Regions from separate parts of the Micromonospora sp. DT233 genome, predicted to be linked through region 3. Evidence: riboswitches for the same ligand, from Rfam matches in the RefSeq annotation. Region 3 holds a riboswitch; each other region holds the start of a gene.
The links. Region 3 has a riboswitch for cyclic di-AMP ahead of ACLQ2V_RS04505 (coiled-coil domain-containing protein). Riboswitches for the same ligand answer to the same signal wherever they lie in the genome.
Positions count from the first base shown of each region.

Region 1: it holds a riboswitch for cyclic di-AMP, as region 3 does, so the genes downstream of both, ACLQ2V_RS06400 (coiled-coil domain-containing protein) here and ACLQ2V_RS04505 (coiled-coil domain-containing protein) in region 3, are expected to answer to the same signal.
Region 2: it holds a riboswitch for cyclic di-AMP, as region 3 does, so the genes downstream of both, ACLQ2V_RS25690 (NlpC/P60 family protein) here and ACLQ2V_RS04505 (coiled-coil domain-containing protein) in region 3, are expected to answer to the same signal.

Region 1 covers NZ_JBNCLB010000002.1:495,309-498,569, forward strand. Annotated here, with positions in the region: gene ACLQ2V_RS06385 (hypothetical protein) at 1-228, opposite strand, end outside; gene ACLQ2V_RS06390 (heavy-metal-associated domain-containing protein) at 322-531, opposite strand; gene ACLQ2V_RS06395 (metal-sensitive transcriptional regulator) at 682-984, shown strand; cyclic di-AMP (ydaO/yuaA leader) riboswitch at 1,294-1,424, shown strand; gene ACLQ2V_RS06400 (coiled-coil domain-containing protein) at 1,429-2,451, shown strand; gene ACLQ2V_RS06405 (carbonic anhydrase) at 2,554-3,261, opposite strand, start outside.
Region 2 covers NZ_JBNCLB010000017.1:130,258-133,518, reverse strand. Annotated here, with positions in the region: gene dcd (dCTP deaminase) at 1-415, shown strand, start outside; gene ACLQ2V_RS25690 (NlpC/P60 family protein) at 483-1,469, opposite strand; cyclic di-AMP (ydaO/yuaA leader) riboswitch at 1,536-1,675, opposite strand; gene ACLQ2V_RS25685 (N-acetylmuramoyl-L-alanine amidase) at 1,889-3,261, shown strand, end outside.
Region 3 covers NZ_JBNCLB010000002.1:81,277-84,537, reverse strand. Annotated here, with positions in the region: gene ACLQ2V_RS04515 (STAS domain-containing protein) at 1-21, shown strand, start outside; gene ACLQ2V_RS04510 (SRPBCC family protein) at 122-607, shown strand; gene ACLQ2V_RS04505 (coiled-coil domain-containing protein) at 741-1,814, opposite strand; cyclic di-AMP (ydaO/yuaA leader) riboswitch at 1,819-1,948, opposite strand; gene ACLQ2V_RS04500 (cation diffusion facilitator family transporter) at 2,103-3,020, opposite strand; gene ACLQ2V_RS04495 (HelD family protein) at 3,113-3,261, opposite strand, start outside.

The DNA.
Region 1 (3,261 bases), 410 kb from region 3:
GGCCACGAGGAGGCCGCCGGGCAGGCGGGTGCCGGCCGGTGCCGCGCCCTCGTCGGGGTGGCCCTCGGCGTGGGCGGGGTCACCGGCGGCGTGGGCGGGGTCACCGGCGGCGTGGCCGCTCTCGGCGGCCGGGGTGACGGGGCCGGTCAGGTGGCCGGCCCCGTACGCCGCGCCGAACATCGCCGCGAGGCCGAGGGCGAAGCCGCTCAGCTTCGTCGCCGTGTTCATCGTGGCACCTCGTTCCCTGCGTCCGGCGGCGTCACGCGCCGCGTTCCTTGGCTCGGGCGGCGTCACGCGCCGCGTTCCTTGCGTCGGGCGGCGTCACGCGCCGACGAGCTCGTAGCCGGCCTCGTCGACGGCGGCGCGCACGGTGTCGGCGTCCAGCGGGGCGTCGCTGGTGACGGTGACCCGGCCGGCGGCCAGGTCCACCTGGACGTCGCTGACGCCCTGGATCGCGCCCACCTCGGCACTGACCGAGCTGGCACAGTGCCCGCAGGTCATGCCCTGCACCTGGTACGTCGTGGTGACCATCGAAATCTCCTCTCCGCCGCGCCCAACGTTACCCCCGGGGGGTAGACGTGGCGCGGACCACCGGCATTCCTCACCAACCCATACCCCGTTGGGGTATTGGCGGCACGGACGACCGTAACATACCCCCGAGGGGTACGCTATCCTCGGCCCATGACCGGACCGACGCCCGCCCCCGTCCGGGGGTACACCGCCAGCAAGGATCAGCTGCTCGCGCGGCTCCGCCGCGTGGAGGGCCAGGTCCGTGGCATCGAGAAGATGGTCGACGAGGACCGCTACTGCATCGACGTGCTCACCCAGATCTCCGCGATCCAGGCCGCCCTGGACAAGGTCGCCCTGGGCCTGCTCGACGGCCACGCCCGGCACTGCATGCGCGAGGGTGCCGCCGAGGGCCGCGCCGACGAGGTGGCCACCGAGATGATGGCCGCCGTCGGCCGCCTGATGAAGCGCGGCTGACCCCCACCCGCCTCGTGGATCATGGACTCGTGGTGCCGGGAATGTGAAGATCTGCGCCTTTCGCCAGGCACCACGACTCCAAGATCGACGAAGGACGTCGTCGCGGCGGGCGAAGGTTCGACGTGCACGGATGGGGAGCAACGGCACTGCGGAGCGTGACCGGGCGCGGGGCGCGCGTGAGAGCAACGTCACTGGCCACCGAGGGTGAACACGAAATGACGCTTTTAGTCGGCATCCGGACGTAGATCCCCAGCGGCGATCTCGGGTAACCTCGCTGCCGGTCACCGCCGAAGGCGCGCAGCGGCGCCTGCGGTGCCGCCGCCCAATCGTCGCGAGACGAACCGGGGAACCAGGTAACTGGGGTGAATCCGCACCAGCGGTAGGGGCCACTTCCGCCCCGAACCCGTCAGCTAACCCGGTCGGCGGTCGACGGAAGGGAACACTGTGACGGCACCCCTACGCCGCTGGTTGACGCCCGTGGTGGCCGTGTTCGCGGCGTTCGCGGTCCTCGCCGGGCCGGCAGCCCCGGCGCTGGGCGCGCCCTCGGCACCCAAACCCTCCGGGCACGAGGAGGACGACGAGCCCAAGCTGATCACGGACGTCATCGAGGCGGCCAACCGCGACTACACCCAGGCCAAGTCGAAGCTCGCCAAGTCCAAGAAGCGCCAGACCCAGCTCGCCAAGGAGGTGGAGCGGGCCGAGAAGGAGTTGGACTCGCTCGCCCCGCAGGTCAGCGAGATGGCCGCCCAGGCGTACCGGACCGGGCGGATCGGCGCGATGAGGATGCTGCTGGACAGCGGCACCCCGGACTCGTTCGTCGAGCGCGCCACCGCCCTGGATCAGCTCAACATGATCAATGCTCGGAAGCTCGGTGAGGTCAACCGGGCCAAGAAGGACGCGGAGCTGGCCAAGCTCGCGCTCGACGCCGAGATCCGCGAGCAGCAGAAGCAGACCGCGGTCATGGCGAAGAAGAAGCAGGACGCCGAGGAGTCCCTTGCGCTGGTCGGCGGCGAGGGGTTCACCGGCGGGCTGGTCAACGCCACCTCACCGACCGCCCGGATGGCACCGGGCCGCGACTCGGACGGCGGCTGGCGCCCCGAGTCGTGCAGCGAGAACGACCCGACCACCTCCGGCTGCATCACCCCGCGCACGCTGCACGCGTACAAGGAGACCAGGCGGGCCAACTTCAAGCGGTTCGTCGGCTGCTACCGGCCGGGCGGGCCGTGGGAGCATCCCAAGGGCCGGGCCTGCGACTGGTCGTTGCAGAACAGCGGCTTCTCCCGCTGGCACAACAACGACACCCGGATGTACGGCAACAACCTGGCGGCCTTCCTCATCCGCAACGCCGACAGGCTCGGCATCTACTACGTCATCTGGAACAGGCAGATCTGGTTCCCGGCGACCGGTTGGAAGTCCTACAGCGGGCCCTCCGACCACACCGACCACGTGCACATGTCGCTGCTCTGACCGAGCGCACCACGCCAGCGAGGGCCGTCCCGCCGAAGCGGAACGGCCCTCGCCGCGTCGTCGGACCCGACCGAATTCCCGTCGCGGGCTCGGCCGGGTGGCTCAGGCGGCGGCCACGGCCGAAGCTGCCGGGGCCGGGGCGCCGGCCGCCGCCATCGCGTCCGGGCCCGCCGGGCCCGCCGAGGCGTTGCCGACGGTGGGGACGATGCCGGCGGGCACCGCAGCCACCGTCCGCACCCCGCCCGCGCTGAGCCGGTACGACATCCCGACCACCGTGCACCGCCCGTTGGCGACCTCGGCGGCCAGCACGGAGGAGCGGGCCAGCATCGCCTCGACGGTCTGCCCGATGTGGATGTCCACGATGTCGTTGATGTCCTCGACCCCGCGCTCGGCGGCCCGTTGCAGGCTGGGCACCACGGCGTCCACCACGGCCCGCAGGTGGCCGACGGGTGGCTCACCGGTGCTGGCCGCCGCCCTGGCGGCCTGCACCGCGCCGCAGGAATCGTGGCCGAGCACCACGACCAGGGGGGTGCCCAGCACGGTCACCGCGTACTCGACGCTGCCGAGCACCTCGGGGCCGACCGTGTGCCCGGCGGTGCGGACCACGAAGAGGTCGCCCAGCCCTCGGTCGAAGATGATCTCGGCGGCCAACCGGGAGTCGGAGCAGCCGACGATCACCGCGAACGGGTGCTGACCGTCGGCGACGGCGGCGCGGCGGTCGGCGTCCTGGTTCGGGTGGTGCGGCACGCCGGTGACGAAGCGGTGGTTGCCGTCGTACAGCTCGGCGAGCGCCCGCCCGGGGTCGCACGC
Region 2 (3,261 bases), on a different contig from region 3:
GCAGCAGGACGACCTGACCTCGATGATCGAGGTGCCCGACGGCGAGCCGTTCGTGCTGCACCCCGGCGAGTTCGTGCTCGCCTCCACCCTTGAGGTGATCTCGCTCGGCGATCAGCTCGCGGGCCGGCTCGAGGGCAAGTCGAGTCTGGGGCGGCTCGGGCTGCTCACCCACTCCACCGCCGGGTTCATCGACCCGGGCTTCTCCGGGCACGTCACGCTGGAGCTCTCCAACGTGGCGAACCTGCCGATCACGCTCTGGCCGGGCATGAAGATCGGCCAGCTCTGCATCTTCCGGCTCTCCTCGCCGGCGGAGCACCCGTACGGGTCGGCGGTCTACGGCTCGCGTTACCAGGGGCAGCGCGGCCCGACCCAGAGCCGGTCCTGGCAGAACTGGCGCACCTGGCCCACCCGCTGAGGCCCCCGAAAACAGAGCAACCGCGCGAAGGGGCCCCGGCCCGAAGGCAGAGGCCCCTTCCCACAGCTCAGTTCGGGCGGCCGTAGCTGTGCACCTGGCCGTCGTCGGCGCGCTTCATCTTGATCGGCTCGCCGGCCCGGGAGGCGTGCACCACCCAGCCGTCGCCGACGTACATGCCGACGTGGTGCAGGTCGGCATAGTAGAAGACCAGGTCGCCGGGGCGCAGGTCGGCGCGGCTGACCCGGGCGGTCACCGACCGCTGCTGGGCGGCGTTGTGCGGCAGCGAGACGCCGGCCTTGGCCCAGGCGGCCAGCATCAGCCCCGAGCAGTCGTACGAGTTCGGGCCCTCCGCGCCCCAGACGTACGGCTTGCCGATCTGGGCGCAGGCGAACTTGACCGCGACGCCCGCGGCGCCGCCGGGGTAGGTCGACGGGCAGGGGGCGGGGCGCAGCGGGCCGCCGCCACCGTTGCCGTACACCTTGAGCCGCAGCTTCTGCAGCCGGTCGATCTCGCCGTTGATCTGCTTGCGCTTGGCGGCGAGCTGCGCCTCGGTGCGGGTGAGCTGGGTGACCATCTCGTCGAGCGGTCGCTTCTTGGCGGTCAGCTCGTCGCGGAGCTCGATGACCGCCCGCACGTCGCGCTGCTGGCGCTCGGCGAACTGGTCGAGGATCTCCAGTTGCCCGAGCAGCCGGCTGGGCGAGCCGCCGCCGAGCAGCGCGTTCACCGTCGAGAGGTTCTCACCCTTGTACGCCTCGACGGCGAAGCCGCTGACCTTCTCCATCGCCTCGTCGACCCGGCGTTGCAGCGGCCCGATCTGCTTGCCGAGCGCGTCGGCCTTGCGGCGCTTGGCGGCGAGGTCCTGGCGGGTGGCGTTGTGCCGCTCGATGAGCGGTTCGAGTTTGTTCCAGTCCTGGTCGATCTGCCGTTCGATCTCGGCGATCGAGGGGTCGGCGTGGGCCACGGTCGGGGTGCCGGTCAGTGCGACGGCGGCACCGGCGAGGGCGGCGAGGATGGTGGTGAAGCGGGACCAGCGTGGACGCGGCACGGCCGGCATCCCGTCGGCCGGAGCCGAACGGCGTGCCGGGTGCCGCGGGGCATGGAGTGCCACCGGGCTTCGTTCTCCTTCTTCCCTACCGCCTACCGGGTTAGCTGACGGGTTCGGGCGGAAGGGAGAGCGCCCTACCGCAGCGGTGCTGCGGATTCACCCCGGTGGAACCTGGGTCCCCGGCTCGCCCGGAGGCGACTCGGCGGTGTCGGGCCGTCACCGCCCGGCTGGGCGGTGCAGCTACCGGCCGACGATTGATCAGGATAGAGACGACCGTTATGGATCCGCAACCCGCCGGGCCGTGCGACCAGCCACCTGACCCGACGGTGCAAGTTTCCTTCACATAAAAGCACCAGCCGGAAGGCTATTGACGGCGGGCGTGCGGCGGCGGGAAGGTGACCTCAACCGAAGACCCCTCAGGAGATTCGATGCAACGTCCCGTCATGCCGGCGAGCAGGCGAATCCTGCTCGCCGCCGCCGTGGCCGCCACCACGGCCCTCGTGCCCCTGGGCACCGCCGCCGCCCCGGCCGCGGCCGACCAGGCCCTCACCCGACAGCAGCAGTACGCGGCCGCCGCCGCCGAGTTCGGCGTGCCGGAGAGCGTCCTGCTGGGCGTCTCCTTCCTCCAGTCCCGCTGGGACACCAACGCCGGCACCCCGAGCACCGGCGCGGGATACGGGCCGATGCACCTCACCGACGCCGCGTACGTGACCGCCCTGCCGGGCGGCACCCACCACGACGCCGGCACCGAGGACCCGCGCGGGGACAGCGCCCGCCGCACCCTCGCCCCCGCCCCGCCGCAGGCCGACCCGGCCCCGAGCACGCAGTCGTTGCAGACCCTCGACACCGCGGCCACCCTCACCGGGGCCGACGAGGCGGCGCTGCGCAGCGACACGTCGACGAACATCCGTGGCGGCGCGGCGCTGCTCGCGTCGTACCAGCGGCAGATCGGTGCGCCGGTCGGCGCCGGCACCGACCCCGCGGCCTGGTACGGCGCGGTGGCCCGCTACTCGGGCGCGGAGCGCACCGACGCGGCGGCGGCCTTCGCCGACGAGGTCTTCGGCACCATCGCTCAGGGCGAGAGCCGGGTGACCGACGACGGGCAGCGGGTGACCCTCGCCGGCCGCGCGGTGCGCCCGCAGAAGTCCTGGCTGGACCTGCTCGGCCTGCTGGCGCCGCCGCGCGCCGACGGCGTGGAGTGCCCATCGGCGATCTCCTGCGAGTGGATCCCCGCGCCCTACCAGGACCTGGGCGGTGGCGACTACGGCAACCACGACCTCGCCAACCGGTCGAAGCAGCAGAAGGTCGAATACATCCTGATCCACGACACCGAGGGCAGCTACGCGGGCACGGTCAACATGGTGCAGGACCCGACCTACGTGAGCTGGCACTACACCCTGCGCTCGTCCGACGGCCACATCGCCCAGCACGTCAAGACCAAGGACGTGGCCTGGCACGCCGGCAACTGGTACGTCAACTCCAAGTCGATCGGGCTGGAGCACGAGGGCTTCGCCGCCCAGGGCACCTGGTACACGGAGGCGATGTACCGCACCTCGTCGAAGCTGGTCCGGTACCTGGCGCTGCGCCACGGCGTCCCGCTGGACCGGGCGCACATCATCGGCCACGACAACGTGCCCGGCATCCTCCCCGCGAACGTGGGCGGCATGCACTGGGACCCGGGCCCGTACTGGGACTGGTCGCACTACTTCGACCTGCTGCGCGCCCCGGAGCTGAACACCGGGACCCCGCTGACCGGCATGGTCCGCATCGACCCGGACTTCACCACCAACCGGCCGGCGTT
Region 3 (3,261 bases):
GAGGTCCTCCCCGGGGCCTGAGTTCGCCGCCGCCGTCCGGCCCCGACCGGGCGCCGGCAGTCCACGGACCCGCGCCGGGTCGGTCCTTTCCTTCCGAGGGTGGGTGGGGCACGATCGGGGCGTGCTCCGGCGAGACAGCTTTCAGTACTCGGTCCAGGCCCGCTGCCCCCGGGCCGAGGCGGTGGCGTTGCTCGGCGACCTCACCCGGCAGGGCGAGCTGCACCCGTTGATCACGCGGGTGCGTCGGCTGCCGCCCCGGCCGGGTGCCCGGTCCAGCTACGCCATCACCGATCGGCACGTCGCCGGGCCGCTGCGCTTCTCGGCGACGTACCAGGCGGACGTGCTGACGCTCGGCGACGACGAGATCGTCACGGTGGCCCGGCAGTGGCCGGCCACGACGGTCCGTAACCACACCCGGCTGCGCGACGAACCGGACGGGGTGGTCCGGATCGACGTGGAGATCACCCTGGCCGCACCGGCGCCGCTGTTCCGCTACGCCTTCAAGCAGGCCCGCTCGGCGCACCTCGGGCTGGCCCAGCGGCTCGGCGAGGTGCTCGACCGCAGCGCGGACGGCCCGACCGCCCAGCCCGACCGGCCCGGGGCCTGAGCCGGCCCGGGGTCTGAGCCGGCCCGGGGTCTGAGCCGGCCCGGGGCCTGAGCCGCAGCGACCTGCCGACCCAGCCCGTCGGCGACCCGCCCCGGTGACCCGCCGCGCACGGGCGGATCACCGGGGGTGCGGGTCAGATCACCGACAGGTGCACGTGGTTGGTGTGGTCGCTGGACGGGTCACCGTTGCCCCCGCTGTACGACTTCCAGCCGCTGCTGGGCAGCCAGATCTGCCGGAACCAGATCACGTAGAGCACGGCCAGCCGGTCGGCGTTGCGGATGAAGTACGCCGACAGGTTGTTGCCGTACGTGCGGTCCCCGCCGGAGGCCACCCCGCCGAAGCCGTCCTTCTGGGCCGCGAAGTCGCACGCCCGCCCCTTGGGGTGCTCGCCGGAGCCGCTGGGCCGGTGGCAGGAGACGTACCGGGTGAAGCCGGCGGCCTGGGCCTGCTTGAGCGCGTGCAGCGTGCGGGGGGTGATGCAGCCGCTGGCCGGGGTGGGGTCGTTGACGCTGCACGACTCCGAGGGCCAGGAGCCGTCGGAGTTGCGCTTGGCCGGGGTGGCGTTGGTGTTGGAGGTGCCCCGGTTCGACCCGCCGCTCTGGGTCGTGGCGGCCTTGCGGTTGGCCACGGTGAGCGCCTTCTCGGCCTGTTCCTTGCGCTTGCCCATCATCGTGACCTGCTTGCGCTGCTCGCGGATCTCGCCGTCGAGGGCCAGCCTGGTCGCGGCGGCCTGGTCGCGGGTCTGCATCAGGTCGCGCAGCGCCCGGTCCTCGTTGGTGGCGACCGCGTCGAGCGCGGCGACCCGGTCGAGGAAGCCCTTGGGGGTGGAGCTGTTGAGCAGCGCCGCCATTGGGCCGAGGCGGCCCGACCGGTACGCCACGGCGGCGATCTCGTCGACCTTGGCGCTGCGCACGGTCAGCTCCGCCTCGGTCGTCTTGAGCTGGCCGTCGAGCTGCTGCTGGCGCTTGACCGAGCGGGCCAGGGCGGTTTTGGCCTCCAGCCAGCCCTTGCTGGCCGCCTCGAGCTGGGCGCGCAGGGCGGGTGTGCCGCCCTCGACGTCCTGCTCGGGTGCGGCGGCGTGCCGGGTGGCGGGCGGTGCCGCGCCGGCCGGGGCGACCGGCCCGAGCCCGAGGCCGACGGCGAGCGTCGCCACCAGCAACGCCGCCATCCGGGCGGTGGTGGTTCGTGCGGGTGTCACTACTGGCATGTGTACGTCCTTCCGTCAGCCGCCGACCGGGTTAGCTGACGGGTTCGGGACGGAAGATCCCTACCGCTCACGCGGATGCACCCCACGGACCTGGTTCCCCGGCTCGCCCTGCGGCGATTAGGCGGCGGCCACCGCAGGCGCCGATGGGCGCCGCCCGGCGGAGGCCGGATCAGAGCCTACCGGTGCCCATGGGGCTCGCGCTGCACCCGTTACGGATGGTGTCGGGATCAAAACCCATAAAACCGGCATAAAGGTACGATACTCCACGCGATCCGCCGCCGGCGGGTATCACCATCCGGACGGTCCGCAGGGTCCCGCCGAGGCCCCGGGCTCCACCTGGAGCGTGGCGTGCTCGATGTGGAAGTCCTCGCGCAGGGCGGTGCGGGCCTCGGTGAGCACCGCGCCCACCTCCGCGTCCGACGCCGTCATCAGGTGGGCGGAGGCCACCTCCATGCCGGAGGTCAGCGTCCAGACGTGCAGGTCGTGCACCTCGACCACGCCCGGCACCGCCACCAGCCGGTCGTGCACGGCGGTCACCTGGAGGTGCTCCGGGGCGGCCTGGACCAGGATGCGCACCGCGGCCCGCCCGAGCCGCCAGGTGCGGGGCAGGATGAACACGCCGATCGCGACGGCCACCAGCGGGTCCGCCCACCACCAGTCGGTGACCCAGATCAGGGCAGCCGCGGCGATCACGCCGACCGAGCCGAGCAGGTCGCCGAGCACCTCCAGGTACGCCCCGCGCAGGTTCAGGCTCTCCTTCGCCCCGTCGCGCAGCAGGGCGAACGCGGCGACGTTGGCGAGCAGGCCCAGCACGGCGACCGCGAGCATCGGGCCGGTGGAGACCTCGGGCGGGTCGCCGAAGCGGCGGAGCGCCTCGACGAGGACGTAGCCGGCCACGCCGCTGAGCAGGACGGCGTTGCCGAGCGCGGCGAGGACCTCCAGCCGGTAGAGCCCGAAGGTGCGCTGCGGGTCGGCGCCCGCGCGTCGGGTGGCGGTGATCGCGGCGAGCGCCATGCCGATGCCGAGCACGTCGGTGAACATGTGCCCGGCGTCGGAGAGCAGGGCCAGCGAGCCGGTGCCGAACGCGGCCACCGCCTCGACCAGCATCAGCGCGGCGAGCAGCGCGAAGGCGGCCCAGAGCCGCCCTCGGTGGCGGTCCGAGGCGGTGGCCGCCGAGCCGTGGTGGTGGTCATGACCTGCGCCCACGCCGACACCCTCCGTCCCCGAGCCGGACCGGGCCCAATGTATGCTCACATCGCAATGTGTGCAAGCAATATCGGCCCCTCGGCGACGCCGGGTCAGTCCGTCGGGTCGATCGTGGTGAGGCGCTGGGTGGCCCGCGACAGCGCCACGTAGAGCGTCCGCACCCCGGAGCCCGGATCGGCCCGGATCTCGCCCGGGGCGACCAGCACGACCCCGTCGTACTCCATGCCCTTGGCCTGGAGGC